One region of the Serratia sp. NA_13 genome, then DNA from elsewhere that is predicted to be linked to it. Evidence: predicted binding sites of a transcription regulator. Region 1 holds the regulator's gene; each other region holds the start of a gene.
The links. Region 1 encodes PurR, which represses purine synthesis genes. Its sites were predicted from a motif close to CANGCAAACGTTTGCNTG; they were not measured.

Region 1 (7,925 bases):
CAGGTTTTTAGCGCCGGCAAGTGTATCCGGCTGGATCTCTGCTTGTGAAACGGTAATATTTGCGAAGTGCTGTTAAAAAAATTGAAGGCAAGATTGTGTGGTCTGAATATTCTCTCGATGTGGTAGATGCGGTCGCCCGCACAGGTAGTTTCAGCGCAGCGGCGCAGGAACTGCACCGAGTGCCCTCGGCGGTCAGTTATACCGTGCGGCAATTGGAACAATGGCTGGCAGTTCCGCTGTTTGAACGGCGGCATCGTGACGTGGAACTGACCCCGGCCGGCGTGGTATTTGTGCAGGAAGCGCGCAGTGTCATCAAAAAAATGCTCGACACTCGCCGCCAGTGCCAGCAGGTGGCTAACGGTTGGCGTGGTCAACTAAAAATTGCGGTAGACATCATTGTTAAACCCCAGCGTTGTCGCCAACTGGTGCTGGATTTTTATCGCCATTTTCCCGACGTAGAACTTTTGGTTCAACTGGAAGTGTTTAACGGCGTCTGGGATGCGCTGGTGGACGGACGTGCTGATATGGCGATTGGGGCGACGCGTGCGGTGCCGGTCGGCGGCGGCTTTGCCTTTCGCGATATGGGCGACATGCGCTGGCTGTGTGTGGTCAGTCCGCAACATCCGCTGGCGGCGTTGGACGGCCTGTTGAATGATGATCAACTGCGGCCTTTCCCGTCCCTGTGTCTGGAAGATACCTCGCGTAATCTGCCCAAGCGGGTCACCTGGACACTGGATAACCAACGGCGGCTGGTGGTGCCGGACTGGGCCTCGGCGCTGGACTGTCTGTGTGCCGGCCTATGCGTTGGCATGATGCCGGCGCATCAGGCCTTGCCATTGGTGCAGCGTGGGGAACTGGTAGCGTTGCAGCTGCAGCAGCCGTTTCCGGCCAGCCCCTGTTGCCTGACCTGGCAGCAGAATAGGCCATCACCGGCGATGGCCTGGCTGTTGGATTACCTGGGGGACAGTGAAACGCTGAATCAGGAATGGCTAAGCGAAGTGGTGCCGGAAGCCACAGCGGCTTCCGGCGATAGCAATTAGCGGCGGTAATCGATGAATGGGCCGTCAGCGACCGAACGGCGCTCAATCAGCTTTGGATGCACTTCAATCACCTGCGACTCTTCGCGCTTGCTGATTATACGGTCCAGCAACATGGTGAACGCCATCTCACCCAAACGCTCTTTGGGTTGATGAATGGTGGTCAGCGCCGGGGTGAAATAGCGGGCGTTACGCACGTTATCGTAGCCAATTACCGAAATGTCTTGTGGCACCCGCAGCCCAAGTTCGTCGGCGGCGCAGATCGCGCCCATCGCCATGATGTCGCCGCCGCAGAATACCGCGGTCGGCCGATGCTTCTGCGACAAGATCTGGTGCATGGCCTTGTAACCGGATTCCGGCTCAAAGTCGCCCTGAACAATCCACTCGTCGCGTACTTCGATATTGGCTTCTTCCATGGCTTTTAAAAAACCCTGATGGCGGCCGCCACCGGTATTGCGCGACAGTTGGCCTGGAATGGCACCGATATCGCGGTGACCGCGTTCAATCAGATAACGCCCGGCCAGATAGCCGCCTTCGAAGGCGTTATCAATAATGCTATCGGTAAAATCACCGCGGGCTGCGCCCCAGTCCATGACGACCATTGGAATATTGCGATAGTCTTCCAGCATACCCAGCAGTTGGTCTGGATATTCCGAACACATTACCAGCAGGCCATCGACACGTTTTTGTGCCAGCATCGCCAGATAGGCCCGCTGTTTGTCCAGATTGTTGTGCGAGTTGCACAAAATCAGCGTATAGCCTTTGCTGTAGCAGCTGTTTTCTACCGCCTCGATTACTTCGGCAAAGTAGGGGGCTTCGCTGGAGGTGGCCAGCAGGCCAATCGATTTGGTGTGATTGACCTTCAGGCTGCGCGCTACGGCGCTGGGTGAGTAATGCAGCTCTTTAATCGCAGCGCCAACGGCCGCTTTAGTCTCTTCGGCGACGAAACGAGTCTTATTGATGACGTGCGAAACGGTGGTGGTGGAAACGCCAGCGCGTTTGGCCACATCTTTAATCGTTGCCATGTAAAGAATGACTCCTGAACTCACATGTTGCAGTATGTAAGTATGATGTTAATCGTTTGCCTGCGTAGATCCTTCTCCAAAGAAGCGAAAACTGAGTTTTTAGTGTGTTGAAGTCGTCAGCGCTTGGTCAGGAGGGGCATTTTGCCGGTACACAGTTGTGAACTGCGAATTTTGTCCCATATTGAGCCAAAGTGGAAGAGGTAATCGGTATAATAAACCGGGAAATGATAACAAGATTTTATTGTTTAACTGTGTGAAAATGGTTTGACGCATTAATTGTGTGCCTTTTACCCTTGGGCAACCCAATCTGAAAAGGAGTTGTAATGGATACCGATCTGAAAATGTCACTGTTCACCACCGTTTGTGCGCTGGCCGTGATTATTGCTTTCAGCTTCACCGCTGCTTTGAACTGATCCCCTCAAGTAAAACAGGCGCAGCTCGCTGCGCCTGATTGTTTTTCCCCGCGTTACGCCAGGTTCTTTTCCACAAATGCCCAGTTAACCAGTGACCAGAAATTTTCCAGGTAGGCAGGTCGCGCGTTGCGGTAATCGATGTAGTAAGCGTGTTCCCAAACGTCGACGGTCAGCAGTGGTTTATCATCACCGGTCAGCGGTGTCGCCGCGTTCGAGGTGTTAACAATAGCCAGCGAACTCTCTGGCGTTTTCACCAGCCAGGTCCAGCCTGCGCCAAAGTTTTTCACTGCGGCGTCGCTGAATTGCTGCTTAAAGGCGGCGAAAGAACCAAATGCCTGATTTATTGCCTCAGCCAGTTTACCTTCAGGCTCACCGCCGCCCTGTGGCGACAGACAGTGCCAATAGAAAGTGTGGTTCCATATCTGGGCTGCATTGTTGAAGATGCCGCCGTCAGAGGCCTTAACGATTTCTTCCAGGGACAACCCTTCAAACTTACTGCCTTTCAGCAGATTGTTCAGGTTCACCACGTAGGCGTTGTGATGCTTGCCATAATGGTATTCCAGGGTTTCTGCGGAAATGTGCGGTTCGAGGGCGTTTTTTTCATAAGGTAATGCAGGAAGTTCAAACGACATTGCTTTCTCCTTGTACAGTGCCAGTCCACCGACGTAACAATGGGCGATAGATTGACCTGTTTTTATTGTGGGTATTTAGATTAGCAATTTTCGCGATGAAATACAGGGGAACGGGTAAGGGATTGAATACAACAATGAGGTTTGCGGGAACTATTAGGGGAGAGCGGCTGACAGCGCCAGCCGCAAAAGAGATTATCGAATGGTTTTTGGCGTGACAACCCGGCGTGCGCCGATGTAGTGGTTTTGCCAGTAGTCGTTGTCGAGTTGGCTGATGCGGATTTCTTCACCGGTACGCGGTGACTGAATGAATTTACCGTTGCCCAGATAAACCCCAACATGGTCAGCCACACCGCGGTTGTTAATGCGGAAGAACACCAGGTCGCCACTTTCCAGTTCACTCTTCTTGATTGGCGCTGCGTCACGCAGGTGATACATCTCGTTGGCAGTACGCGGCATTTTAATTTTAACGATGTCTTTATAGGCGTAATAAATCAGGCCGCTGCAATCAAAGCCGGTTCTTGGCGAGGTGCCCCCCCAGCGATAAGGTTTACCCATTTGATCCATCAGCTTGGCCATCGCGGTTTGCTTGGCATGCTGGTAGCGTTTTTTGTGTGCCGGGCTGAGCTTCAGCGGCTTTTCGTCACCCACCAATTTGGCGGTTGCCATGCCGGTTTTGCGATGGCGGCCATAGCCTTTTTTATAACCCTTCTTCGGCGGAGTCACTTTAATTTTGGCTATTTTATGAGTTTTGTTTTTCGATTTTGTGCTAACGATCTTTTTAGCGGCTTTTTCTGTTTTGGCTTTGGAGACCTTGGCGGTTTTCTGCGGAGTAGTGACTTTCACTTTTTTGCTGCTGGCTTTAACCGCTTTCTTTTTCTTGCGGTCATCCGGCCGGGCTTCGTTTACGTGGCTCTTGCGCTGCTCAGCGGCAACACGCGACTGTGGCGCTGCGTGCGCCAGATTAAAGAATAGCTGTGTAAACAACAGCACAAAAAGCGTAAGAATTAAACGCATGTCGACGTTACCAACCTTGGCCCCGGAACAGATATCGAATGAGTGACAGTATTCCCGAATTTCGCCATATAAAACAGCGAAGAACCCATAAATGATAATCCATATTGTGAGAAAACGTTAATAGCATTTTTTTTGCCGAAAAATCAAACCGTTGATGTATAAAAAACCAACAACGACCACCAGGGAACTTATTAAGTGGCGTTTTTTGACAGGAAATATATTAGTGAAATGGCCGGATTAAAAATGTTATTCTGCGCATATGTTTTGACCGGAAAGGCCTTGCCGGTGAGACGCGACTGACAACGGGGGAATGCCCTTGCAAAAGATGGCGTTTTCTTGCAACTGTTCCAGCCGCTACAATAGCCAGTGTGATGCATGTTGTAGCCATGAGATTTGGCTTGAGGAAGCAATATAATGACGACGACGATTGAAAAAATTCAGCACCAGATCACTGAGAACCCAATTCTGCTGTACATGAAAGGTTCACCGAAATTGCCAAACTGCGGTTTCTCGGCGCAAGCCGTGCAGGCACTGTCTGCCTGTGGCGAACGCTTTGCTTATGTTGATATTCTGCAGAACCCGGACATCCGTTCCGAGTTGCCGAAATACGCCAACTGGCCGACTTTCCCACAGCTGTGGGTAGACGGTGAGCTGGTCGGCGGCTGTGATATCATCATGGAAATGTATCAGCGCGGTGAATTGCAGCAGCTGATCAAAGAAACGGCAGAGAAGTACAAACAGCAGGAAGACCAGCAGCCATAATCGGCTTGGTTTTATTGTTGCAAGTCATCGGGCGGTGCCAGCTAATACTGGGCCGCCCGATTTTTTTGTCTTAGTCGGTATTAGTGGCGGCCAGTGGCCAACCGCCAAGACGCTTCCAGCGGTTAACCAGCTCGCAGAACAGCTGAGCGGTTTGCTCGGTGTCATACAGCGCTGAATGCGCCTGGGCACTATCGAAGGGAATATCGGCGGCAATGCAGGCTTTGGCCAGTACCGTCTGTCCCAACACCAGTCCGCTTAACGCCGCGGTATCAAAGGTGGCGAAAGGGTGGAAAGGATTGCGTTTCAGGCTGGCGCGCTCGGCGGCTGCCATCAAGAAGCTGTGATCAAAATTGGCGTTATGCGCCACAATTATCGCCCGGTTACAGCCGCGATCCTTAATGCCCTTGCGTACCGCTTTAAAAATAGCGTGCAGTGCATCGTACTCACTGACCGCACCGCGCAGGGGATTACTCGGATCTATGCCGTTAAACGCCAGCGCTTCGGGCTGCAGGTTGGCACCTTCAAAAGGCTCCACGTGAAAGTGCAGGGTTTCGTCCTGCTGCAACCAGCCGTCTTCATCCATTTTTAACGTAACGGCGGCAATCTCCAGCAACGCGTCAGTTTTGGCATTAAATCCGGCAGTTTCTATATCTATCACTACGGGGTAAAACCCACGAAAACGGCCACTCAGGGCGTTAAGATCACTTTTTTCGGCCATCAGTTTCTTATCTTCATCGAATGCAGCGCGCATTATGGCAAATTTTGCGCCCGGTTGCAGGCGGTTATCACGCGGAAAAAACAAGGGCGCAGAAAGCGCCCCTGGTTGACCTTAGTGGCCGAGGCCATGGCCGGCGTGTTTGTTCTCGATCAGTTCGATTTTATAACCGTCCGGATCTTCAACAAAGGCGATAACCGTGGTGCCGCCCTTGACCGGGCCGGCTTCGCGAGTGACCTTGCCGCCGGCATGACGAATGCTGTCACAGGTTGCGGCGACATCATCCACGCCCAGGGCCAGGTGGCCGAATGCGGTGCCCATCTCGTAGCTGTCGGTGCCCCAGTTATAGGTCAGTTCAATCACCGCACCTTCACTTTCATCGGTATAGCCTACAAACGCCAGTGAGTACTTGTATTCCGGGTTCTCGCTGGTACGCAGCAAGCGCATGCCTAATACCTTGGTATAGAAGTCGATGGAGCGTTGCAGGTCACCGACGCGGATCATGGTATGGAGTAAGCGCATAATTCCTCTGATTGGATGTGCCGTTGCCAATGGCGGATGGATTGAAGCAAATCCAGTATAGCGTTGTCGCATAAGGGATTTCAATGTATGCCACGGCAGGGAGCATTATGACATCAGTGACGTTGTCACTCAGGAATTCGGCAGGGTAACACTACCGCACACTTTGTCGCCGTGCATAACATGGAAATAAGTACTATAACCGCTGTCAGGAACAGAGCGTCACGATAACGATTTAGCGCCCGGATTGGACAGGGCTAATTTATAAATTTGGATCAGATTAATAATGACGGTTTATATTTTCACAGCAGGAACATCAGGTTTGCCGAAGGAGCCGCTTAATGGATGAAATGCTGATTCTGGTTGATGCTGATGATAATCCGATTGGCTCCCAAAGCAAAATGCGGGTACACCAACAGGGGTTACTGCACCGGGCATTTTCAATTTTTATCTTTGATAGCCAGGGCCGCCTGCTGTTGCAACAGCGGGCATTCAGTAAGTATCACTCGGCCGGGCTATGGACCAACAGCTGTTGTGGCCACCCGCGCTGGGGCGAGTCAACGCTGGCTGCGGCACAGCGTCGCCTGCAGGAAGAGATGGGTTTCAGCACTGAACTACAACAAGTTTCCAGCTTTACCTATCAGTCTGCGGTACCCGGCAATTTAATTGAGCATGAATTCGATCATATCTACGTGGGTTTATTTGATGGCAAGCCGCAGGGAGCGCCTGAAGAGGCCCATAGTTGGTCGTGGACTGATATTCAGCAATTAATGGATGAAACAACGCGTAATCCTGAAAAGTTTACCGTTTGGTTTCTCACCATAATGAAGGATCTTGGAACCAATGAAATGGAACGTTGGGCGAGGTTGGCGGCGAGCTAACTGACAGATATCCCCTCAATGGCAAAAAGCCCGCCGGTATTAGTCTACCGGCGGGCTTTGCTATTTTACTTACAGCGTTGGATAGTCGGTATAGCCTTCAGCACCACCACCATAGAACGTTTCCGGTTTAGGTTCGTTCAGCTCCGCGCTCAGTTTGAAGCGCTCAACCAGGTCCGGGTTGGCGATATAGCTACGGCCAAAGGCCACGGCATCGATAAAGCCTTTATTAATTAACTCTTCTGCTTTCTCGCCGGTATAGGCACCGGCCCCGACAATCACCCCTTTAAAGTGGGCGCGTACCGAGTCACGGAAGGCGTCGGAATAAGGCTTGCCACCCGCCCAGTCAGGCTCGGAAATGTGTAGATAGGCGATGTTACGCTTGTTCAGCTCTTCCACCAGATACAGGGCTGCATCTTCCTGATCTTCACCATTGTCCAGGCCGTTGAACGGACCCAGCGGTGAAATACGGATACCAATGTGCTCTGAACCCCATTCAGCGATGCTGGCATCAACCACTTCCAGTGTCAGACGCGTGCGGTTTTCGATGCTGCCGCCGTACTGATCGGTACGCTGATTAGATGCCGGAGCCATAAACTGGTGCAGCAGATAGCCGTGCGCCGCATGCAGTTCGATAAAGTCGAAACCGGCCTCACGTGCGTTGGCAGTCGCCTGGCGGAAATCGTTAATGATGCCTGGGATCTCTTCAGTTTCCAGGGCGCGAGGGGTAGAGGTTGGCACTCGTACCCAGGCACCAGTTTCGTCACGCACGGTAGTGCGTGTGTCGGCATTGATCGCAGAAGGGGCGACCGGAGCCTGCTGGCCCGGCTGCAGGCTGTTATGGGAGATACGGCCCACGTGCCACAGCTGAACGGCGATATGGCCGTTTTTTTCATGCACAGCTTGGGTGATCTTTTTCCACGCGGCGAT
Region 2 (7,925 bases), on a different contig from region 1:
GTGCTGACTATGTTTTTTCAAGCCCAGTATGCCCAGCAGCGGCAAAATATCCGTAACCAAATTCGTCAGCGTCGACGCGCCCTAACCTCTGAACAACAAAATAACTTTGCCCTGCAAACTGCCGAACGCATCGCTGCGCATCCACGCATCCAGGCGGCACACAGCATTGCAGTATTTTTGTCGTTTGACGGCGAGTTGGATACCCGTCCGCTGATTGAACGGTTATGGCAACAGGCCAAGCAAGTCTACCTGCCGGTGTTACACCCGTTTAGCCCCAGTAACCTGCTGTTCCTGCGTTACACCCCGGAAACGCCGCTGGTTAACAACCGTTTCAATATCCTTGAGCCACAGCTCGATGTGCGCAACGTCCTGCCGGTCGGGTCACTCGACGTGGTGCTGACGCCGCTGGTGGCGTTTGACAGCTCGGGCCAGCGTTTGGGGATGGGCGGCGGTTTTTACGATCGCACCCTGCAAAACTGGCAAAATGCCGGCCCCTACCCGATCGGGTTGGCGCATGACTGCCAGCAGGTGGAACAACTGCCGGTGGAACATTGGGATATCCCGCTGCCGGAAATCGTTACCCCAACGAAAAATTGGACATGGCGGATAGCCGAATAGCAAAAGGCCGGATAAATCCGGCCTTAGGTTGCTGACAAAGCAGGAAAAAGCGTGGTTTTTCCTGCTTTGTGGTGAACAGCCGAAAATCAATCAATTGATTTTCCTGATTTTTATTTATCAGCCTCTACTCGCTCTGGGCAGGAATGAGGTTTGTCATCAGTCTGAGGCCGGATAAATCCGGCCTTTTTTGTCACCGCGTTTTCAATCAGAGCAGCAGGCGAGCACGGATAGTGCCATCAATCGCCTTCATCCGTTGCAGTGCAGCATCGGCACGTTCGGTTTCCGCTTCGATATCGATAACCACATAGCCGATTTCCGGACCAGTTTGCAGGTACTGCGCGGCGATGTTCACCCCTTCTTCAGCAAAGATCTGGTTAATCTGCGTCAGTACGCCAGGGCGGTTTTCATGGATGTGCAGCAGTCGGCTGGCGTTAGGGCCATGCGCGGGCAGTGATACCTCCGGGAAGTTTACCGCCGACAGGGTCGAACCGTTGTCGGAGTATTTCGCCAGCTTGCCGGCCACTTCATCACCGATATTTTCCTGTGCTTCCTGAGTAGAACCACCAATGTGCGGGGTCAGGATCACGTTGTCGAACTCGCACAACGGTGAGTTGAACGGCTCGCTGTTGGTAGCCGGTTCTTCCGGGAAGACATCGATCGCCGCACCGGCCAAATGCTTGCTGGCCAATACTTTGCACAGTTCAGGAATATCCACCACGGTACCGCGCGAGGCGTTGATCAGAATCGAACCTGGCTTCATCAACGCCAGCTCTTCTGCGCCCATCATATTCTTGGTCGACAGGGTTTCCGGTACGTGCAGCGTCACTACGTCGCTCATATTGAGCAGATCGGACAGGTGGCGCACCTGTTGGGCATTGCCCAACGGCAGCTTGTTCTCGATATCGTAGAAGAACACTTTCATACCCAGACCTTCAGCCAGGATCCCCAACTGGGTGCCGATATGGCCGTAGCCAATAATCCCCAGCTTCTTACCGCGCGCTTCAAACGAGCCGACGGCCAGTTTCTGCCATTCGCCACGGTGCGCTTTGGCGTTGGCGGACGGAATGCCGCGCAACATCAGCAGCAGTTCGCCCAGCACCATTTCTGCCACGGATCGGGTATTAGAGAAAGGTGCGTTAAACACCGGAACGCCGCGTTTGGTCGCCGCCTTCAGATCAACCTGGTTAGTACCGATACAGAAACAACCTACCGCCACCAGCTTCTCTGCGGCAGCGAAAACTTCTTCGGTCAGATGCGTGCGCGATCGGATACCGACGAAGTGAGCATCGCGGATCGATGCCTTAAGCGATTCGGTGTCTAACGCACCTTTGTGATATTCAATGTTGGTATATCCGGCAGCCAGCAGATTATCTACCGTGCTCTGATGAACCCCTTCCACCAACAGGAATTTAATCCTGTCTTTCTCCAATGATACTTTTGCCATTTACCCGACCCTATGTTCAGACTTCAGAAGCGGCTGTTGTGAAACAGCACGCATCCAACATAACAAAAATAACGCAGGCGGCAATACAAACGATTGCCCGCCCGTCAGTACAAGGCTCAGCGTTGTTGGCGGTTTCTGGCAGAAAATGCCATAGGGAAAGAAATAGGCAGAAGCTTCGTGGAGCTATCGCTCGCAATGTGACATATGTCACCAAATTTGGCGCTTTTAATAAAAGATATTTTAACCAGTGAATTATGCGGCCCGGTGGGATCCAAGACCGCATACCTGCTGGGGTACTACATTATTCGACAACCTTCACGCCGCCAGGCGTACCCACCAGCGCGACATCGGCCCCCCGATTAGCGAACAGACCCACGGTCACCACACCGGCGATGCCGTTGATTTTGTTTTCCAGCGCGATGGCGTCCATGATGTTCAGGTTATGCACATCGAGGATCACGTTGCCGTTATCGGTCAGGACATTCTGACGATACTCCGGCAGCCCGCCCAGCTTCACCAGCTCACGCGCTACGTAAGAGCGAGCCATCGGGATCACTTCTACCGGCAGCGGGAATTTACCCAATACTTCAACCTGTTTGCTGGAATCAACAATACAGATAAATTTGCGCGCGATAGCAGCAATGATTTTTTCACGCGTCAGTGCAGCGCCACCGCCTTTGATCATCTGCATATGACGGTTGATTTCATCCGCGCCGTCGACATAAATATCCAGTGAATCCACTTCATTGCTGTCGAAAACGTGGATACCAAGGCTTTTCAGCTTGGCGGTGGAGGCGTCAGAGCTGGACACCGCCCCTTCGATCTGGTGCTTGATCGAGCCGAGCGCGTCAATAAAATGGGCGGCGGTCGAGCCAGTGCCGACCCCAACGATGGTGCCTGGGGTAACGTAATCCAGTGCTGCCCAGCCAACCGCTTTTTTCAGTTCATCCTGCGTCATAATATGTCCATTGCCTCTGTACGAAAACGTGTGCGTATTATAGGGTAAATCGCTATTTTTCACTCAGGCAGGATCACACTTCTTCACGCCAGGCCGCATTTTTAGGCGCGGTGCGACAAGATGACCCGGTGATTTTCTACCTGTAATACACCAGAGATGTGGCATAGTGCCTGTATCAATTTACTTTAAGGGATATCTTTCCGATGAAACGCCCAGACTATCGAACGCTGCAAGCGCTGGACGCGGTGATCCGTGAGCGTGGCTTTGAGCGCGCCGCGCAAAAACTTTGCATCACACAATCGGCAGTATCCCAGCGCATCAAGCAGTTGGAAAACCTGTTTGGCCAACCGCTGTTGGTGCGTACCGTGCCGCCACGTCCGACCGAGCAGGGCCAAAAACTGCTGGCGCTGCTGCACCAGGTGGAATTACTGGAAGAAGAGTGGCTGGGTAACGATACCGGCATTGATACGCCGTTGCTGCTGTCGCTGGCGGTTAACGCCGACAGCCTGGCGACCTGGCTGCTACCGGCATTGAAACCGGTACTGACCGACTCCCCTATCCGCCTGAACTTGCAGGTAGAAGACGAAACACGCACTCAGGAACGCCTGCGCCGTGGTGAAGTGGTGGGCGCGGTGAGTATCCAGCCGCAGCCGCTGCCAAGCTGCCTGGTGGATCAACTGGGCGCGCTGGATTATTTGTTCGTCGCCTCGAAGGGTTTTGCCGAGCGCTATTTCCCTAACGGGGTTACACGCTCCGCGCTGCTCAAAGCGCCGGCAGTGGCGTTCGATCATCTCGACGACATGCACCAGGCTTTCCTACAGCAGAACTTTGATCTGTCGCCGGGCAGCGTGCCCTGCCATATTGTGAACTCGTCGGAAGCCTTCGTGCAGTTGGCACGCCAGGGCACCACCTGCTGTATGATCCCGCATCTGCAGATTGAGAAAGAGTTGGCTTCGGGTGAACTGATCGATCTGACGCCGGGCCTGTTCCAGCGCCGCATGCTGTTCTGGCACCGCTTCGCGCCGGAGAGCCGCATGATGCGTAAAGTGACAGATGCCCTGCTGGAGCATGGCCGCCAGGTTCTGCGCCAGGATTAAATAGAAAAGGTTGCTGTTCAGGTTGTTTTTAAGCCCGAGATACCCGGGCCTAGCGCACCGAGGGGCACTCCGGCAGCTAAAGCTGCTACGACCCCATCGGCACGCTCTCCCTAATAACGGGCTTGATCAGTAGTCTGAAAGACCAATCTTATACCCTAAATAATTGGAGTTGCATCAAGGCGGCCAAGGCAGGAATCCCCAGGAGCTTACTCAAGTAAGTAACTGGGGTGACTGCCTGCAGCCAACACAGATGCAGCTTCAAGTATGACGGGTATATTACTGAGCGGCGTTGCGCTGCAACTCAAATACTACATCCACCTGATCGTCAAAGTGAATGCTTTGCTGTTCGTAGGTTTGCGCCGCATCACTTTCTGCTGCCGCACCCGCCGATTTATACATGCGCGCTACCGGCATCGGCTGGTAGTTGGCGACATGGTAACGAATGCTGTATACCGGCCCCAGCTTGGCGTTAAATCCTTTCGCCAGAGAAGCGGCTTGCTGAGTCGCGTTCTCGATGGCCTTCTGGCGCGCCTGCTCACGGTAGACGTCCGGTTTTGCCACGCCCAGCTCAACGGAACGGATCTCATTGAGACCGGATTTCAACGCCCCGTCCAGCAGCTCGTTCAACTTGTCCAACTGGCGCAATGTAACCTGTACCTGACGAACGGCACGGTAACCTTTCAACACCGACTCACCGGTTTTCAGGTAATCATATTCCGGTTGAGTACGCAGGTTGGCGGCGCTGATGTCTTTCTTCTCAATATTGTTTTTCTGCAGGAAATCAAAATATTGCGCGACGCGCTCATCAACCTGCTTCTTCGCCTGGGCGGCGTCTTTGGATGAAACGCTGACCTCTATCGCCAGAGTGGCAATATCGGGTGTCGCGTCAACGCTGGAGGTACCCGAGGTCACTACGTGCGGCCCTTCCGGCACTTCTGCCGCCTGCAGCGCCAGAGGTAACGTCCCTAATCCAATCATTGCGGCCATAGCCAATGCTTTAAGCTTCACGGTGTCTCCTTGATGACAGGCTTTAACTGATTACCAGCCTGAAAGGCCAGTTCCTTGGCATCAAAGCTAGCATATCGCACGGGGTTTTGAATTCGGATTAGTGACAAATTCTTATAAACTTGCCCCTTGCCAGGCCAACTGCAAGGCGATACCCCACATCACCCCCCCAACCAATGTATTAATGATACGCTGCGCCATTTGGGTTTTCAGCCACGGTGCCAGCCAAGAGGCCAACAGCGCCAGGGCGAAGAACCAAACGACGGAAGCGCTGACCGCCCCCAGCGCAAACCAGGAACGTACGTCCGGCGTCAGTTGGCCCCCCAAACTTCCCAGTACCACAAAGGTGTCGAGATAGACATGCGGATTCAACCAGGTCACCGCCAGCATGGTCACCACCAGCCGCCAGCGGCTTTGTTTCAGCTCCTCCGCCGTCGCCAGTGCCAGTTGCCTGCTAAATGCGGTACGAAACGCCCCCCAGCCATACCACAGCAAAAAAGCTACCCCACCCCAGGTGACCAGCGCCAGCAGCAGAGGCGAGCGGCTCAGTAAGGCGCTACCACCGAAAATCCCGCCGCAGATCAGCACGATATCGCTCAGCGCACACAGCGACGCAACCATCAGATGATACTGTCGGCGAATCCCCTGATTCATGACAAAAACGTTTTGTGGGCCAAGCGGCAAGATCATCGCGGCGCTCAGAGCGAAGCCCTGCAAAAAGACAGCTAACATGGTATTCCTCACAGAGAAAAAAGCGCCGTTAAGCGGCGCGTATCGGGCAATACGCGCATCATAGGAGGAAAAAATTATTAGGTGAAATTGATATTTCTAATCAACTATCAGCAATGCTAATAATCAGGCGGGAATAACAAATCCCAGCTCCTGAGAAATACGCTGTGCGGTCGCCAGCACCGGCTTAATCAGGGCCTTGACACCAATCTGTTGCAGTTTCGCAGTCGGCAATGAGACCGACACCGCATAGGGCACCCGTTGTTGAATATCAAATACCGGCGCCGCCACGCAGGACACCCCCAGCTCATTCTCTTCGCGATCCATCGCCATGCCCTGCTTGCGAATATCGGCCAGCTCCTCATACATCTTTGGCAACTCAGTGATGGTATTACGCGTCAAGGTCTGAATTTCATGCTGATGGGTTTGCCAGTAACGATCGGGGTATTCGCTGTTGCCGTAGGCCATAAAAATCTTGCCCATCGCCGAGCAGTACAGCGGCATATGCTGGCCGATATAGGCACGGGTACGCATCATGCCGGTGGTCGGTTCCAGCTTGTAGATCAAAATGACATGGTCATCTTCGCGGCTGGAGAAGTTGACCGTCTCCCCCACTTCCAGATTGAGCCGTTCCAGGTGCGGTGCAGCGACATGGATAATATTCAGCGAAGAAAGCGCCTTCTGACCGATAGAAATAAACTTGGTGGTCAGGCGATAGCTGCCGGGCGACGGTGCCTGAGTGACATAGCCGCTCGTATGTAGCCCTTGCAGCAGGCGATGGACGGTACTTTTGTTCATGCCGGCCAACTCAGACAGGTGCGCCAGTGGGCAGCCGTTAGGGAAGTTGCTCAGGATCTCAATCAGTTGCAAACCGCGGAACAGGCTTTGGCTACCCAAGGGTTTGTCTTTCTTGTCATCTTTCTCGTCGACAGCTTTCAGGCTCATAGCGCAATTTCTCCAGTGTCGAGCCGCCAGCCAACGCCACGGCGTGGTAAACGGGCCCTTTGCCGGGAATGTTACCCCAAGGCCCGCATCAGGTGAAGACGGAACGCCGTTTCATTGTCGTCAGCGGGTTAAAAACCCGCAACACTCCGCTAACTTCCGAAGTGAGTTGTGCGTCACAATTCTGCAAAGAGGTAAATAACAAATTGTTTTAAAAGGATAATTAAAACTCCTCCGGCTTTGCTTTAGATCGGCAATCGGCATATTATTTTTGAAATTGAATTTCATATATTGAAATATAAAGGCGATTTAACCACCATAAAGCATCACGCCGTTCGCGGATGCAGAGACCAGGGGCGCATCACATGACACCAGAAAATGCGGAACAACCCATTCTCACCCTCAGCCATATCGTCAAACGCTTTGGCGGCAATGTCGCAGTGAATGACGTCAGCCTGCAGGTGATGCCGGGCGAAGTCCTGGCCTTGCTGGGTGAAAATGGCGCGGGCAAATCGACGCTGATCAAAGTACTGGCCGGGGTTTACCCGCGCGACGGCGGCGATATTCAGTTTCAAGGGGCCAGCATAGCCTCCGCCGCGGCGATAAAAAGTGACAGCCGCCAGCCTATTGCTTTTATTCATCAGGATCTCGGGCTGATCGAGTGGATGACGGTGGCGGAAAATATGGCGCTGGTGATGGGTTTCCCGCGTCGTTTCGGCCTGATCGACTGGCGCGCCAACCACCGCCGCGCCGTTCAGGCACTGCAGGATGTCGGCATCGAGTTGGATCCCGACGCCAGAGTCTTCGAACTGTCGCGTACCGAAAAATCGCTACTGGCGATAGCCCGAGCAGTCGCGGTGAATGCTGAACTGCTGGTGCTGGATGAACCCACCGCCTCGCTGCCAGCCAACGATGTGCGCCACCTGTTTGCGGTGATTAACCGGCTACGTGCCAAAAAGGTCGGCATGATTTACGTCACCCACCGGCTCGATGAAGTGATCGAAATTGCCGATCGGGTGTGCGTTATGCGCGACGGCCGTTATGTGGCGGGTGGCAATACCGCCGACTATTCGCTGCGCGATCTGGTGCAGATGATCGTCGGTGAAGCTATGGCGGACGACCAGCGTGAACC
Region 3 (7,925 bases), on a different contig from region 1:
GCGCCTTGATACCCTGACGGATCCACACTTCCTCCTGCGCCAGCTTGCGGTCGAATTCGGCGTTTTGCAGCTCTTCCACCCGCAGCGCTTCTTCTTTGCTCAGCAGGTATAAATCATAATTACCCGGCCAGGACACCAGCTTGCCGCGATCGAGATCGACAATGCGCGTCGCCATATTGCGGATAAATGAACGGTCGTGGGAAATAAACACGATGCTGCCCTGGAACTCTTTCAGGAAGCCTTCCAGCCAATCGATGGTTGAAATATCCAGGTGGTTGGTCGGTTCATCGAGCAACAGTACGCGCGGAGAGCTGACCAACGCACGACCCAGCGCCGCTTTACGCAGCCAGCCGCCGGAGAGCGAGGAAAGTTCCGCATCCCCATTCAGGCCCAACTGCAACAGCACTTCGCTGATGCGGCTATCCAGCTGCCACAGGCCCTGGTGATCGAGGATCTCCATAATCTGTGCCATGCGCGTCAGATTTTTTTCGCTTGGATCGGTTTCCACCAGATGCGAAATCGCGTGGTAGGCTTTCAGGTGTTCCGCCTGCTCGGCGACGCCTTCAGCCACGAAATCAAACACCGTACCGCCGATATTGCGTGGGGGATCCTGTTGCAGACGAGCCACAATCAGATCCTGCTCGTAAATAACCCGGCCGTCATCCAGCGGAATCTCTTTACCGAGGATCTTCAACAGCGTGGATTTACCGGCGCCATTGCGCCCAACCAGACAAACGCGTTCGTTGTCTTCAATATGAATTTCGGTGTTGTCTAAAAGGGGGGCATCGCTGAAAGACAGCCAGGCACCGGACATGCTAATTAACGACATAGTAATTATTTTCCTTCGCCGGCATGGGTAAGCAGCCAGCAGTTATGAATTTGACGGTTACGGGCAAAGTCCTGCGACTGCGTCTGGGCGGTAATTTCTTTCGCCTCCAGACCCAATGCGCTCAGGCCGGCCATATCCATCTGGAAACCGCGCTTGTTGTTCGAGAACATGATGGTCCCGTTACGACGCAGCAACCGTTTCAAATCTTGCATCAGCGCCAGGTGATCGCGCTGAACGTCAAAAGTGTTCTCCATTCGCTTGGAGTTGGAGAAGGTCGGCGGATCGATAAAGATCACGTCGAATTGTTCGTCGGCATTTTGCATCCATGACAAACAATCCGCATGGATCAATCTGTGCTGTTTGCCGGTCAAGCCGTTAACCCGCAGGTTTTTCTCTGCCCATTCCAGATAGGTGCGCGACATATCCACGGTAGTGGTGCTGTGCGCCCCACCCAGTCCGGCATGCACGCTGGCGGTACCGGTATAGGCAAACAGGTTGAGGAAGTCTTTGCCTTTGCTCATCTCGCCCAGCATGCGGCGGGCAATACGGTGGTCGAGGAACAGACCGGTATCGAGATAGTCGGTCAGGTTAACCCACAGCTTGGCGTTAAACTCTTCCACCAGCAGGAATTCGCCTTTCTGCGCCAGCTTTTCGTACTGGTTTTTGCCCTTCTGGCGCTCGCGGGTTTTCAGGATCAACTGGTTGGACGGCAATTCCAGCACCGCCAGCGTGGCGTTGATCACGTCGAACAGACGTTGACGCGCCTTCTGCGCATCAACGGTTTTCGGCGGTGCATATTCCTGCACCACGACTTTGCTGCCGTAGCGATCCACCGCCACGTTGTATTCCGGCAGGTCGGCATCGTACAGACGGTAGCACTCAATGCCCTGCTGTTTGGCCCACTTGTCGAGCTTCTTCAGGTTTTTGCGCAGACGGTTGGCAAAATCTTCCGCCACCTGCACGCCACCGGCACCCAATGGGTTTTCTGCCAGTTGGTAATTTTTCTGCACGCAGTCCAACGGACCATTTTTGGCCTTGAACTGACGCTCGGCACGCAGTTGCAGACAGCTCAACAGCTCCGGTGAGGCGCTGAACAGTGACAACTGCCAGCCACCAAAAGCGCTTTTCATGATACGACCCAGCATATTATGCAAGGCAATCAACGCCGGTTCGCTTTCCAGACGTTCACCGTACGGCGGGTTGCAGACCACAGTACCCGTAGGGCCTTCCGGCAGCGGGTTGGTCAGTTTGGCTACGTCGTTGACGTTAAAGGTAATCAGTTCGGCGACACCGGCACGACGGGCGTTGCCACGAGCCATTTCAATCACCCGGCGATCGATATCAGAGCCGAAGAAACGCGAGGTGGTTTCCTGCAGGCCACGACGAGCACGTACCTGCGCTTCGGTGATCACTTCACGCCACAGATCGACGTTGTGACCATTCCAAGCGGTAAAGCCCCAGTGTTGACGATGCAGGCCAGGTGCGCGATCGGAAGCAATCATCGCCGCCTCGATCAGCAAGGTGCCCGAGCCACACATGGGATCCAACATCGGCGTGCCTGGCTGCCAGCCGGAACGCTGCACAATCGCCGCTGCCAGGCTTTCTTTCAGCGGTGCCTGACCGGTCAGGTCACGATAGCCACGCTGGTGCAGGCCTTCACCGCTCAAATCAAGCGCTACGCTGGCCATATCGCGCTGCAGGAACACATTGACGCGAATGTCCGGCTGCTGCTTCGCCACCGTCGGGCGCTGTTCAATTTTGCGGGTAAAACTGTCGACAATGGCGTCTTTGACCTTCAGTGCGCCATATTGGCTGTTGCGGATCTCTTCGTTAACGCCACTGAAGTGAACGGCGAAAGTTTTATCCACACCAAAAATGCTCGTCCAGTCGATCGCCTGTACGCCCAGGTACAAATCCAGATCGCTGTGTACGCGGAATTCATTCAACGGCAGCAAAATACGTGAGGCCAAACGGCTCCACAGCAAGCTTTGGTACAGAAGACGATCGTCACCCTGAAAATGTACCCCACCCTGTACCACTTTACAGGCGTGAGCGCCCAGCGCTTCGAGTTCGCTTTTTAACAGTTCTTCCAGTCCACGCGCCGTGCTGGCAAACAGAGAGTTCATATCGTACTTATCACCAAAAAGAAAATTGTTGCGCATTATAGCTAATCCAGACCGCTTGTCATAAAGTTGCTCCCTTCTATTTACTAATCGCGCGGAGACAAGGGTGATTACGCTAGCCAAACTTTACGTTCATCCGGTTAAATCGCTTCGGGGTTTGCAGCTTTCTCACGCCCAGGTTTCCAGTAGTGGCCTGGCTTTCGATCGCACTTTTATGATCACCGAGCCGGATGGCACCTTTATTACTGCGCGGCAATATCCGCAGATGGTGTTATTCACTCCGGCACTGCTGGCAGACGGCCTGTTCCTGACTGCACCGGACGGAGAAAGTGCCGCTATCCGCTTTAGCGATTTCGCCGCCGAAGCGCAACCGACCGAAGTCTGGGGCAACCATTTCACTGCCCTGATCGCACCGCAGGCGATTAATAGCTGGCTGAGTGGCTATTTCCAGCGTGAAGTGCAATTGCGTTGGCTTGGCCCGGAGCTGACCCGCCGCGTTAAAAAACACCCGGAAATCCCGCTGTCCTTCGCCGACGGTTATCCCTACCTGTTAATTAACCAAGCCTCGTTCAACGACCTGCAACAGCGCTGCCCCGGCAGCATCAAGCTGGAACAGTTTCGTCCGAATCTGGTGGTGACCGGCGCTGGCGCCTGGGCAGAAGATGGCTGGCAGGTGATCCGCGTCGGTGACGTGATGTTTGACCTGGTGAAACCTTGCAGCCGCTGCGTGCTGACCACCGTCAGTACTGAACGTGGACGCAAACATCCGAGTGGTGAACCGCTGAGTACCTTGCAAAAATTCCGCACCGCCGATAATGGCGATGTCGATTTTGGCCAGAATATGGTGGCGCGCAACACCGGCATTATCCGCGTTGGCGATGCAGTTGAAGTGTTATCCACCAAGCCGCCACGCCCTTATGGCGCAGGTAAAGTGGTGGAAAGCGTGCAGGCACCACAGGACAGTACGCAGAGCGTCACTATTGACTACGCGGGAACGGTGTTTACCGGCAACAATCAGCAGATATTACTGGAGCAGTTGGAACAGCAAGGGCTTCGCGTGCCTTATTCATGCCGTGCGGGAATTTGCGGAAGCTGTCGTATTACTTTGGTCAATGGCGAAGTGGCACCGCTGAAGAAAAGTGCGGTGGCCAACAATGGCACCATTCTTTGCTGCAGCTGTATTCCCAAAAGCGATCTGACGCTGGCGTAATTGCCTTACATCGCCCTGTCGTAAGCCGGGGCTGAGGCTTCATCTTGCGCGCAAGGTTTAAGGCGATCGTGCATCACTTTGATGGCATCGCCCAGCACCATGGTACGGCCGGCCAGTGAAAGCTGATTTTGAGCCAGCAGGCACAGGCTGGCGTTATCGCCGGCTTCCACCACTAGCAAGCGGGCTTCAATGCCGCTTTCCATCACTTTTACCGCCGCCAGTTCGCCGTTCTTCGGCTGCAACGGATAATGCTGCTGAGAAAAATGCCAGCTCTTCGGCATCAGCGGTTTCAGGAAGCGATAAGCCACCAGGGCATTTAATACCAGTTCAGCACGCTGCTCATGGCTAAGCTTTATCTGTTTGCACTGCTCTTCATAATTAAAATAAAGTGCGGCGTCATCGACACAGAAAGAGCATTCATCGAAGGCATCCGGGGTTAACATTTTGGCAGGGAAACGCGAGCGAAAGATCATCCCATTAGCTAAATCCAGCATTAGCCGATCGTGTTCAGCGTCAAAATACCAACGCCAATTATCGTCAGGTTTTATCTTCATCTCTTATCCTTCTCGCTGCCCATGCCACGCAATATTTACCCTAAAAGGTGATTTTATCACCATTAAAGTCGCTTAAACATCGGATAATTCCGCGAACGATATTTATGCTAGTGAACAAAATATAGACGAGCCGGGGGAAGAAATAAACCCCCGGCGGAAAATGAAAGGAAAAATATTAGATGTAGTTAACGATATCTTTAATCAGGCGCGGACCTTTGAAGATAAATCCGGAATAAATTTGTACCAGCGAAGCCCCTGCAGCCATTTTTTCCCGCGCCGCCATCAGGGAATCAATTCCGCCAACGCCGATAATCGGCAAGCGGCCTTGCAGCTCCAGTGACAGACGGCGGATCACTTCGGTGCTGCTCGCCTGCAGCGGACGACCACTCAGGCCCCCCATTTGCTCACAATAATTCAGCCCCTGGATCAATTTACGATCCAGCGTGGTATTGGTCGCGATCACGCCATCTATATTATGGCGTACCAGGCTGTCGGCTATTTGGATCAATTCCTCTTCAGAAAGATCCGGCGCGATCTTTACTGCCACCGGCACATATTTGTGATGACGTTCATGTAATTCCTGCTGCTTATTTTTAATCGCGGCCAGAAGATCGTCCAAAGCTTCGCCATACTGTAGGGATCGTAATCCTGGGGTATTAGGTGACGAAATGTTAATCGCGATATAACCGGCATACGGATAAACCTTATCCATACAGATTAGATAATCGTCTTTTCCTTGCTCAACCGGGGTGTCTTTATTCTTGCCGATATTAATCCCAAGAATGCCGCCGAAATGGGATTTCTTAACGTTTTCAACCAGATTATCCACGCCCTGGTTATTAAAGCCCATGCGATTGATCAGGCCTTCGGCTTCTACAATGCGGAACAGACGCGGTTTGTCGTTGCCCGACTGTGGGCGCGGCGTTACGGTGCCGACTTCGACAAAACCAAAGCCCATGGCACCAAACGCATCGATACACTCGCCGTCTTTATCCAGACCGGCGGCCAAGCCCAATGGGTTTTTAAAAGAGAGCCCCATGCAGCTTACCGGCTTGGTCGGCACAGACTGACGAATAAGGAATTCTAACGGGGTGCCGGTGACACGGCGAAGCTGTTGAAAAGTCAATTCATGCGCACGCTCGGGATCGAGCTGGAACAACGCTTTTCTGATGAGGGGGTAGTACATGTACTCTCCTGATTTCCCGGTTGCAAACCGGGGGCGTATTATCCGGTATCCCCTGACCAATTGGAATTGATTAAAAGCAAAAAAAACGTTTTTTACGCAATCGTTTTCCCCCGCATAGGCTCAAACCGCCGCCAATCCGCATTTGCGCATAACAAAATCGAAAAATGAGATTTAAGTAACCCACCTTATTGCTGATAGGTTTAAAACACTTCTTGAAAATTTTCTGATCAAACCTAACTTTTAGTTATAAGGAGTGGTAATGCGCGTTATATCACTGGCTGGCAGTCCACGCATCCCATCACGCTCGGCAGCACTGCTTTCTCTAAGTAAAAACTGGTTGCAGCAGCAAGGCGTGGAGGTGATCTCCTACACCCTTCACGATTTTGATGCCGAAGACTTGCTGTATGCCAATTTTAACAGCCCGGCGATCAAAGCCTTTACCGAGCAACTGGCACAGGCAGATGGCCTGCTGGTCTCGACACCGGTGTATAAGGCTTCGTTTTCCGGGGCGCTGAAGACCCTGCTGGATCTGCTGCCGGAGCGTGCGCTGGACCACAAGGTAGTATTACCGCTAGCCACCGGCGGCTCCATTGGCCATATGTTGGCGGTGGACTATGCCCTCAAGCCGGTTCTGGCGGCGCTGAAAGCGCAGGAAGTGCTGCACGGGGTATTTGCCGATAACAGTCAGGTGGTGCTGGACGGCGAAGAAGTCACCCTGGCCGAGAATCTGGCTGCCCGGCTGGAAGAAGCCCTGGAAAGCTTTTATCTGGCATTGGGCCGCCGCAAGCCGCCAAGAGCCAAGCTCTCACCCTCTCTGTTTGCCCGCCAAACCGCCTGACGGCGCAGTATATAAGGAAATAAACATGAAACGACTTTCTTCACTGGGCCGTTGGCTTGGCACCAGCGCATTGGCGGGCATCATCTCGTTGGCATGGATCAATTCCGCCAGCGCACAGGATCCGGCGCAGTTTCGTATTGGCTACCAAAAAGGATCGGTCAGTTTGGTCCTGGCAAAAACCCACCGGCTGTTGGAACAGCGTTTTCCCAACACCAAAATCAGTTGGATCGAATTCCCCGCTGGCCCGCAGATGCTTGAAGCGCTGAACGTCGGCAGTATCGATCTGGGCAGTACCGGTGATATCCCGCCGATCTTCGCCCAGGCTGCCGGAGCAGACCTGCTGTATGTTGGCGTAGAGCCGCCAAAACCCAAGGCAGAAGTGATCTTGGTTCTGGAGAACAGCCCGATCAAAACCGTCGCAGAGCTAAAGGGCCACAAGGTGGCCTTCCAGAAAGGCTCCAGCTCACACAATTTGCTGCTGCGCTCATTGCAAAAAGCCGGGCTGAAGTTCACCGATATTCAGCCAGTCTATCTGACCCCGGCCGATGCCCGCGCCGCCTTCCAGCAGGGCAATGTCGATGCCTGGACGATTTGGGATCCCTACTACTCCGCGGCCTTGTTGCAGGGCGGCGTACGGGTACTGGGTGACGGTACCGACCTGAATCAAACCGGCTCCTTCTATCTGGCGGTGCGAACTTATACCGAGGCCAACGGGCCGTTTATTCAACAGGTGCTCGATACGCTGACCCAGGCCGATGCGCTGACCCTGAGCGATCGCGCACAAAGCATCACGCTGCTGGCTAATGCCATGGGCCTGCCGGAGAAAGTGATTTCGACCTATTTGGATCACCGTCCGCCCACCGCCATCAAACCGCTGGACGCACACACCATCACCGCTCAGCAGCAAACCGCCGATCTGTTTTATGCCAACCATCTGGTGCCGGTGAAAGTTGATATTTCGCAACGCATCTGGCACCCAAGCGCACAATAATTTAGGAGAACTGACGATGAGCCTGAACGTATTTTGGTTTTTACCCACCCACGGTGACGGTCACTATCTTGGCAGCACGGAAGGTGCCCGCTGCGTCGATTACGGCTATTTACAGCAAATTGCCCAAGCTGCCGATCGATTGGGTTTTGGTGGCGTACTGATCCCTACCGGCCGCTCATGTGAAGACTCCTGGC
Region 4 (7,925 bases), on a different contig from region 1:
CAGATACAACAAGCCCATCGCTAGGGAAACTCGTTCCAGCCCGCGGCTGGCGAGCAGCGGTCGTAACAGCAAAGCCGCGGCGATCAGGACCACCCCGAAGGCGATAAAGCGCATCGGGAAGCTCATGCCCAGCCAATAAGCTCCCCAGCCGGACATATAACCGGTTTCGGCGCCGAAGGCGTTGCCGAGTGACAGAAGGGCAAACCACCACACCAGCCCGGAGCGGCTGAACCAGCCAATTACGCCATACAATAGGGCGGCGAATATCAGCAGCAGTGAAACCCGGCCGCTGCCGTTATCCAGCCAGACGCCCATCTGCCACAGGGCACAGGCGGTAAACAGCACGGCAACGAACAGCGCTGCCTCATTGCCGTAGCGTTTTTCCGGATGGCGCCGACGGCGGCGCAGCGCCCAGATATAGCAAAGTGCGGCTACCATGGCGGCGATAGTCATGCGCACCGGTGCGTCGAAGCGGAACAGTTTGCTCAAGCGATAAAGCAGCTCGTTGTCGGCGAACAGGCTGCTGATGGCAATCACCAGAGAAGCTAGCGCGGCGAGAAACGCATAACGTGCCAGTCGTCGCCAGTCGAAGGGCTGCACTTCGACATGTTGCAACAGTTGTTGCTGCTGTTGTGTGGTTAATGCCCCTTCACCGACCCAACCATCCAGCGCCTTACGCACCACGACGGCATTCTTTTTGCTGAATTTCATGTTTCCTGTCCCAGAAAAACACTGTTATTCGGCCAGTATAGTCGAGTGGCTGCGACAAAAGGGGCTACTGTGTATAATGCCCGCCGCAAAGTGCACGAGGAATGATGCAATGACTGAATATAACGATGAATACTGGATGCGTCAGGCATTGCGGTTGGCCCTGCGTGCGCAGGAAGAGGGTGAAGTGCCGGTAGGTGCACTGCTGGTGCTGGATAATCAGGTGATTGGCGAAGGCTGGAACCGGCCGATTGGCCGCCACGATCCGACGGCGCATGCGGAGATCATGGCGTTACGGCAGGGCGGGGCAGTGCTACAGAATTACCGTCTGCTGAATGCTACTCTGTATGTGACCCTGGAACCCTGTGTGATGTGCGCCGGGGCTATGGTGCACAGTCGTATTCGTCGGTTGGTGTACGGTGCAGCCGATGTGAAAACCGGTGCGGCAGGATCGCTGGTGGATATTTTGCGCCATCCGGGCATGAATCATCAGGTGGAGATCCTGTCCGGCGTGTTGGCCGAGGAGTGTGCCGCTACGCTGAGCAACTTTTTCCGCCTGCGTCGTGAGCAGAAAAAGGCGTTGAAGCAGGCGCAGCGCACCGCTGTGGATAACAAGCCGGAATAATCAGAAATTCAGTGCCAACTCCGGTGTCACGGCCGGATAGCCTTTCCCCAGTTCCACCTGCTCGGCCGCTTCCTGCGTCGCCTTTCTCTCCTTTTCTTGCAAATAACCCACCAGGCTAACCTGATAGCGGCGAATGTTTTCCACGTAGTTATAGGCTTCGCGCCCACGCGCATAGCCGTAGGTTAATTGCGGGTAGTGGCGTTTCTGGCTGAGCATCGGCAGACGCTGTTTGACGTCGACCCAACTGTCCGGATTGCCTTTTTGCATTTTGGTCAGCTTACGGGCATCGAGCATATGGCCCCAGCCCATGTTGTAGGCCGCCAGTGAGAACCAGATACGTTCATCTTCGGGCACGCTGTCGGGCACCTTGGCCATCAGCCTTTGCAGGTAGAGGGCACCGCCCTGAATACTTTCCTCGGGATCGAGACGATCGTTAACCCCCAGGCCGTCGGCAGTGGCTCGTGTCAGCATCATCAGACCACGTACGCCGGTCGGTGAGGTTGCCTGCGGGTTCCAGTGTGATTCCTGATAGGCAATGGCCGCCAGCAGCTTCCAGTCGATCTCGTTGGCATACTTTTCGAACAGCGAGCGAAAAGTCGGCAGTACCGAATCGATGGCGGACAGGAAGGTCTTGGTGTCGACGTAATCGAAACTGCCTACGTGGCCGAGATACTTCTCTTCTAGCCGCGCCAGGGTGCCGTCGTCCACCATCTGGCTGTAGAAGTCCAGCATTGCCGCATATAGGCTATCGTCGGTGCCACGTTTCAAGTACCAGGTAACCGGTTCTTCATCGGTGACGTCGAACGCCACGGCCAATTGTGGGTGGATACGTTGCAGTAGCGCGATGGTGACGGAATCGCCGAGGGTGTAATCCAGCTTGCCGTCGGCCACCTGCTCCAACAGCTCCTTGGAGGTGAGATCGCTGGAGGCTTCCCAACTGAGATCCGGGAATTTACTTTGTTTGAGCTGTTTCAGGGTTCTGACGTGTGCCGAGCCGGAGGCCACCGCCAGTTTGCCTTTAATGTCGGCAAAGGTTTTCGGCCGGGCAGTACCCAGACGATAAACCAACTGTTGAGAAACGGAATAATAAGCCGGGCCGGTGCGCGCGCGGCTGAGGCGATCCTGATTGTAGATCAGGCCGGCGGCCAACAGGTCGGCATCGTCATCGTCCAGATCGTCAAACAGGTCATTAATGTTCTTGTGCGGGATCACTACCAGTTTCACGCCCAGGTAGTTGGCAAAGCGTTTCGCCAACTCGTAGTCGAGACCGCTTGGCCCCTGCTTGGTGGTGAAATAGTTCAACGGTGAGTTTAGCGTACTGATACGCAACTCTCCGCGTGATTTGATCTCTTCGAGTTGCCCGCCCTGGCCGCCGCGCCAGGTGATATTGGGCCACAGGGCGAGCGCCAGAAGCAAGGTAACAACACCGATTAGAATGTAGTTTATTTTAAGGCGTTTCAAATAGTTATCCAGTGGTGGCACACATGCACTGCTGACCGCAAACCAGTCTTTTCTTATGGTTAAATCACCAGGGCCGGGGCATTTTGCGCAACAAAGCGCCAGCGTGCAACTTTATTGACACGTTATGACAATTCGAGGGGGCGGAGAGCTTTTATCAATAATAGCTACGCAAACGGTTTCGTCGGCGGCCTAGATTCTCTATAATGGCGCGCGTTTTCCCCCTGTTGCGCCCAATGAAGTGCTGAAGTCAGTTGCTTCGAAGACGAGAGAACTTTGATTATGGAAATACTGCGTGGTTCGCCCGCTTTGTCGGCTTTTCGTGTTACCAAACTGCTGTCCCGTTGCCAGGACGCTCACCTTCCTGTCAGTGATATCTACGCCGAGTACGTCCACTTTGCTGATGTTAGCGCGCCGCTAAATACCGAAGAGCACGCCAAGCTCGCGCGTCTGCTCAAGTACGGCCCCTCTCTCGCCGAACATGCCCCTGAAGGCCGTCTGCTGTTGGTGACGCCGCGTCCGGGTACCATTTCTCCGTGGTCTTCCAAAGCCAGCGATATTGCCCACAACTGCGGTTTGAAGCAGGTGCTGCGGCTGGAGCGCGGTCTGGCGTTTTACGTCAAGGCAGAGGCGCTGACCGAAGCCCAATGGCAGCAGCTTGCCGTCTTGTTGCACGACCGCATGATGGAAACCGTCTTCAGCAGCCTGCAACAGGCGGAGCAACTGTTCGCTCAACATCAGCCGGCACCTTATCAGAGGGTCGATATGCTGGGGGAAGGGCGCAGCGCGCTGGAGCAGGCTAACCTCAAGCTGGGTCTGGCACTGGCCGAGGACGAAATCGACTATCTGCTGAATGCCTTTACCGGTCTGGGGCGCAACCCGACAGATATCGAACTCTACATGTTCGCGCAGGCCAACTCCGAGCACTGCCGCCATAAAATTTTCAACGCCGATTGGGTCATCGATGGTGAACAGCAACCGAAGTCGCTGTTTAAAATGATCAAAAATACCTTCGAACAGACGCCGGATTACGTGCTGTCGGCTTATAAAGACAACGCGGCGGTGATGGAAGGCTCGCAGGTTGGTCGGTTCTTCGCCGCACCGGAAAGCGGCCAGTATGACTACCATCAGGAAGAAACTCATATCCTGATGAAGGTGGAAACCCATAACCACCCAACGGCGATCTCCCCATGGCCGGGTGCCGCTACCGGTTCCGGTGGTGAGATCCGTGACGAAGGCGCAACCGGTCGTGGCGCCAAACCCAAGGCCGGTCTGGTGGGCTTCTCGGTTTCCAACCTGCGCATTCCCGGCTTTGAACAGCCCTGGGAGCAGGATTTCGGCAAGCCAGACCGTATTGTAACGGCTCTGGATATCATGACCGACGGCCCATTGGGCGGTGCGGCGTTCAACAACGAATTCGGCCGTCCGGCACTGGTGGGTTACTTCCGTACCTATGAAGAGCAGGTCAATAGCCATAACGGCGTGGAACTGCGCGGCTACCACAAGCCGATCATGCTGGCGGGCGGTATTGGTAACATTCGCGCCAACCACGTACAAAAAGCTGAAATCACCGTTGGTGCCAAACTGGTGGTGCTGGGTGGCCCGGCGATGAATATCGGTCTGGGCGGCGGCGCGGCATCATCGATGGCCTCCGGCCAGTCTGATGCCGATCTGGACTTCGCTTCGGTACAGCGTGACAACCCGGAAATGGAACGTCGTTGCCAGGAAGTGATCGACCGCTGTTGGCAGTTGGGCGAACAAAACCCGATTCTGTTTATCCACGATGTCGGTGCCGGTGGCTTGTCCAACGCCATGCCTGAACTGGTCAGCGACGGCGGCCGCGGTGGTCGTTTCGAACTGCGCGATATTCTGAACGACGAGCCGGGCATGAGCCCGCTGGAAGTCTGGTGTAATGAATCGCAGGAACGTTATGTGATGGCGATTGCACCGGCACAGATGGCTCAGTTTGACGAGATTTGCCGCCGTGAGCGTGCGCCTTATGCGGTGATCGGTGAAGCCACCGAAGAACAACATCTGACGCTGAATGACAGCCATTTCGACAACCAGCCGATCGACATGCCGCTGGACGTGCTGCTGGGTAAAACGCCGAAGATGACACGTGACGTGACCCGCCTGCAGGCCAAAGGCCAGCCGCTGCTGCGTGACGAAATCACCCTGAATGATGCGGTCAACCGCGTACTGCATCTGCCGGCGGTTGCAGAGAAAACCTTTCTGATCACCATTGGCGACCGTACCGTGACCGGTATGGTGGCGCGCGATCAGATGGTAGGCCCGTGGCAGATCCCGGTCGCCGACTGCGCGGTGACCACTGCCAGTCTGGACAGTTATTACGGTGAAGCGATGTCTATCGGCGAACGTGCGCCGGTGGCCCTGCTGGACTTCGCCGCCTCTGGGCGTCTGGCGGTCGGGGAAGCGCTGACCAACCTGGCAGCGACCGAAATCGGTTCGCTCAAGCGCGTGAAGCTTTCCGCTAACTGGATGGCGGCAGCCGGTCACCCGGGTGAAGATGCCGGTTTGTATGAAGCGGTGAAGGCGGTGGGCGAAGAACTTTGTCCGGCGCTGGGTATCACTATTCCAGTGGGCAAAGACTCTATGTCGATGAAAACCCGCTGGCAGGAAGGCAACGAACAGCGCGAAATGACCTCGCCGTTGTCACTGGTGATCACCGGTTTTGCTCGCGTAGAAGATGTCCGCCACACCGTGACGCCACAGCTGCGCACCGATAAGGGTGACAGCGCACTGTTGTTGATTGATCTGGGTAACGGCCATAACGCGCTGGGTGCTACTGCGCTGGCGCAGGTTTATCGTCAACTGGGCGACAAACCGGCCGACGTGCGTAACGTTGAGCAGTTGGCGGGCTTCTTCAATGCCATGCAACAGTTGGTGGCCGACCGCGCGCTGCTGGCTTACCACGACCGTTCCGACGGTGGCCTATTGGTCACGTTGGCGGAAATGGCATTTGCCGGCCACTGCGGCGTGCAGGTGGATATCAAAGCGCTGGGCGACGATGCACTGGCGGCGCTGTTTAATGAAGAGTTGGGCGCAGTGATCCAGGTTACGGCTGACCAGCTTGCTGTGGTACAGCAGGTATTTGCTCAGCATGGTCTGGTGGACAATGTTCACCACATCGGCAGCGTACAGGCCGGCGATCGCTTTGTGATCACCCAGGGCGATAAAACGGTATACAGCGAAAGCCGCGCGACGCTGCGCACCTGGTGGGCGGAAACCACCTGGCAGATGCAGCGCCTGCGTGATAACCCGGAATGTGCCGATCAGGAGCACCGGGCCAAGCAGGATGAGCGTGACCCTGGCCTGAACGTCAAACTGAGTTTCGCTCCGGGAGAAGACATTGCTGCGCCGTACATCGCCAAGGGCGCACGTCCTAAAGTAGCGGTGCTGCGTGAGCAGGGGGTTAACTCCCACGTTGAGATGGCTGCAGCATTCCATCGCGCCGGTTTTGATGCGGTAGACGTGCATATGAGCGATTTGCTGGAAGGCCGTCGTGACCTGCAGGACTTCCATACGCTGGTGGCCTGCGGTGGCTTCTCGTACGGTGACGTACTGGGCGCCGGTGAAGGCTGGGCGAAGTCGATTCTGTTCAACGATCGCGTGCGTGACGAGTTCGAGTCCTTTTTCCACCGTCCGCAAACCCTGGCGCTGGGGGTGTGTAACGGTTGCCAGATGATGTCGAACCTGCGCGATCTGATCCCAGGGGCCGAACATTGGCCGCGTTTCGTACGTAACCTGTCAGACCGTTTTGAAGCGCGTTTCAGCCTGGTGGAAGTGGCGGCCAGCCCGTCGCTGTTCATGCAGGGCATGGCGAGTTCCCGCATGCCGATCGCCGTCTCGCACGGTGAAGGGCACGTTGAAGTGCGCGATGCTGCGCACCTGGCGGCGCTGGAAAGCAACGGCCTGGTGGCGTTGCGTTTTGTGGACAATGCCGGCCAGGTAACGGAAACCTACCCAGCCAACCCGAACGGTTCACCGAACGGGATCACCGCAGTGACCAGCAGCAATGGCCGCGCGACGGTGATGATGCCGCATCCGGAGCGGGTATTCCGCACCGTCAGCAACTCGTGGCATCCGGAAGAGTGGGGCGAAGACAGCCCGTGGATGCGCATGTTCCGCAACGCCCGTAAGCAACTGGGCTAAGCGAGCATTTAGCGGTAGCCTGAGGGGCGCAAGAGATTGCGCCCCTTTTTATTGTTCTGCCTGCCGAGCATTGTTGGTATTTTGCGACAGAGGCTGTTTTCATTGTCTCTAAAAAGAGACATTTAACTCATTGATTTATAATGGTGGAAAATTAATTGGCTTAAGTTGTCGGTTTTTGGCGACAGGGTGGCGTTTTTTTCTTCACCGGATAGGCTACTTATTTTATAACTTTGGCGATGTTTTTATTTTTTATTCAATAATATCAATTAATTGAAAATAACTTGAAAAGTTGGCACGCTAAGTGCATTATTCTGCCCAGTTGCTCATTCAACTATTTATGACGGCCCCGTATTTAGACGGAATTGTTGCCTCATAAGCCTCCGAATGATGCCAAAGAAATGGTGCCTATCGTCCAACCAAACCGATAACAGACGCGCAAGCGCTTTATCAACCATCGGGCGACACGTGGAGTGAGGCACCGCCTGTATCCAACTGTGATGAGTGTTCATCAACCCCGGATACGTACGGATGCTATTCGTCCTGTTCGATGCCAGCCTGGTGCTACATCACCCTGGGGACGAGATTCAAGGGCATCCACACATTCTTGCGATGGGGCAGCCCTGCCCCAGCGTCAAATCGTCAAAACGCTGTTTTCCACTCTTTCATTATCGCCAGATCCAAACGCAAACTCCTACCTACGGCACGCTTCCCTATATTTTCCTGACGCTGCGCTGAACGCCGGGCTTTCCTCTCATCGGCGACTCGGTTAGCATCGAAGCAGACTAGAGACAATGAGATGATTTCGTTGAAAAGATGGCGTTTATTTCCCCGCTCACTGCGCCAACTGGTGCTGATGGCGTTCCTGCTGGTACTGTTGCCGCTGCTGGTGCTGGCCTATCAGGCTTACCAGAGCCTGGATCACCTCAGCGCCCAGGCGGCAGACATCAACCGCACCACGCTG

Region 2: the regulator PurR is predicted to act here: its motif matches at 2,145-2,162, upstream of serA (phosphoglycerate dehydrogenase).
Region 3: the regulator PurR is predicted to act here: its motif matches at 5,996-6,013, upstream of pyrD (quinone-dependent dihydroorotate dehydrogenase).
Region 4: the regulator PurR is predicted to act here: its motif matches at 2,960-2,977, upstream of purL (phosphoribosylformylglycinamidine synthase).

What each region holds. Positions count from the first base shown of each region.
Region 1 is NZ_JBQZFV010000001.1:225,464-233,388, forward strand. It holds gene punR (DNA-binding transcriptional activator PunR) at 96-1,040, shown strand; gene purR (HTH-type transcriptional repressor PurR) at 1,037-2,062, opposite strand; gene cydH (cytochrome bd-I oxidase subunit CydH) at 2,386-2,475, shown strand; gene sodB (superoxide dismutase [Fe]) at 2,529-3,107, opposite strand; gene ACUTSU_RS01070 (C40 family peptidase) at 3,300-4,121, opposite strand; gene ACUTSU_RS01075 (Grx4 family monothiol glutaredoxin) at 4,536-4,883, shown strand; gene rnt (ribonuclease T) at 4,954-5,634, opposite strand; gene gloA (lactoylglutathione lyase) at 5,713-6,120, opposite strand; gene idi (isopentenyl-diphosphate Delta-isomerase) at 6,459-6,998, shown strand; gene ACUTSU_RS01095 (alkene reductase) at 7,068-7,925, opposite strand, start outside.
Region 2 is NZ_JBQZFV010000010.1:12,173-20,097, reverse strand. It holds gene ACUTSU_RS14610 (5-formyltetrahydrofolate cyclo-ligase) at 10-618, shown strand; gene serA (phosphoglycerate dehydrogenase) at 824-2,062, opposite strand; gene rpiA (ribose-5-phosphate isomerase RpiA) at 2,364-3,020, opposite strand; gene ACUTSU_RS14595 (LysR family transcriptional regulator ArgP) at 3,224-4,117, shown strand; gene ACUTSU_RS14590 (oxidative stress defense protein) at 4,394-5,125, opposite strand; gene argO (arginine exporter ArgO) at 5,237-5,854, opposite strand; gene ACUTSU_RS14580 (IclR family transcriptional regulator) at 5,978-6,796, opposite strand; gene ACUTSU_RS14575 (sugar ABC transporter ATP-binding protein) at 7,159-7,925, shown strand, end outside.
Region 3 is NZ_JBQZFV010000007.1:38,376-46,300, forward strand. It holds gene ACUTSU_RS12035 (ABC transporter ATP-binding protein) at 1-829, opposite strand, end outside; gene rlmKL (bifunctional 23S rRNA (guanine(2069)-N(7))-methyltransferase RlmK/23S rRNA (guanine(2445)-N(2))-methyltransferase RlmL) at 835-2,955, opposite strand; gene ACUTSU_RS12045 (YcbX family protein) at 3,059-4,162, shown strand; gene ACUTSU_RS12050 (cell division protein ZapC) at 4,168-4,716, opposite strand; gene pyrD (quinone-dependent dihydroorotate dehydrogenase) at 4,892-5,902, opposite strand; gene ssuE (NADPH-dependent FMN reductase) at 6,162-6,740, shown strand; gene ACUTSU_RS12065 (sulfonate ABC transporter substrate-binding protein) at 6,766-7,731, shown strand; gene ssuD (FMNH2-dependent alkanesulfonate monooxygenase) at 7,748-7,925, shown strand, end outside.
Region 4 is NZ_JBQZFV010000008.1:25,948-33,872, forward strand. It holds gene ACUTSU_RS12890 (DUF2157 domain-containing protein) at 1-711, opposite strand, end outside; gene tadA (tRNA adenosine(34) deaminase TadA) at 788-1,333, shown strand; gene mltF (membrane-bound lytic murein transglycosylase MltF) at 1,334-2,794, opposite strand; gene purL (phosphoribosylformylglycinamidine synthase) at 3,074-6,964, shown strand; gene ACUTSU_RS12910 (hypothetical protein) at 7,493-7,699, shown strand; gene ACUTSU_RS12915 (HAMP domain-containing sensor histidine kinase) at 7,761-7,925, shown strand, end outside.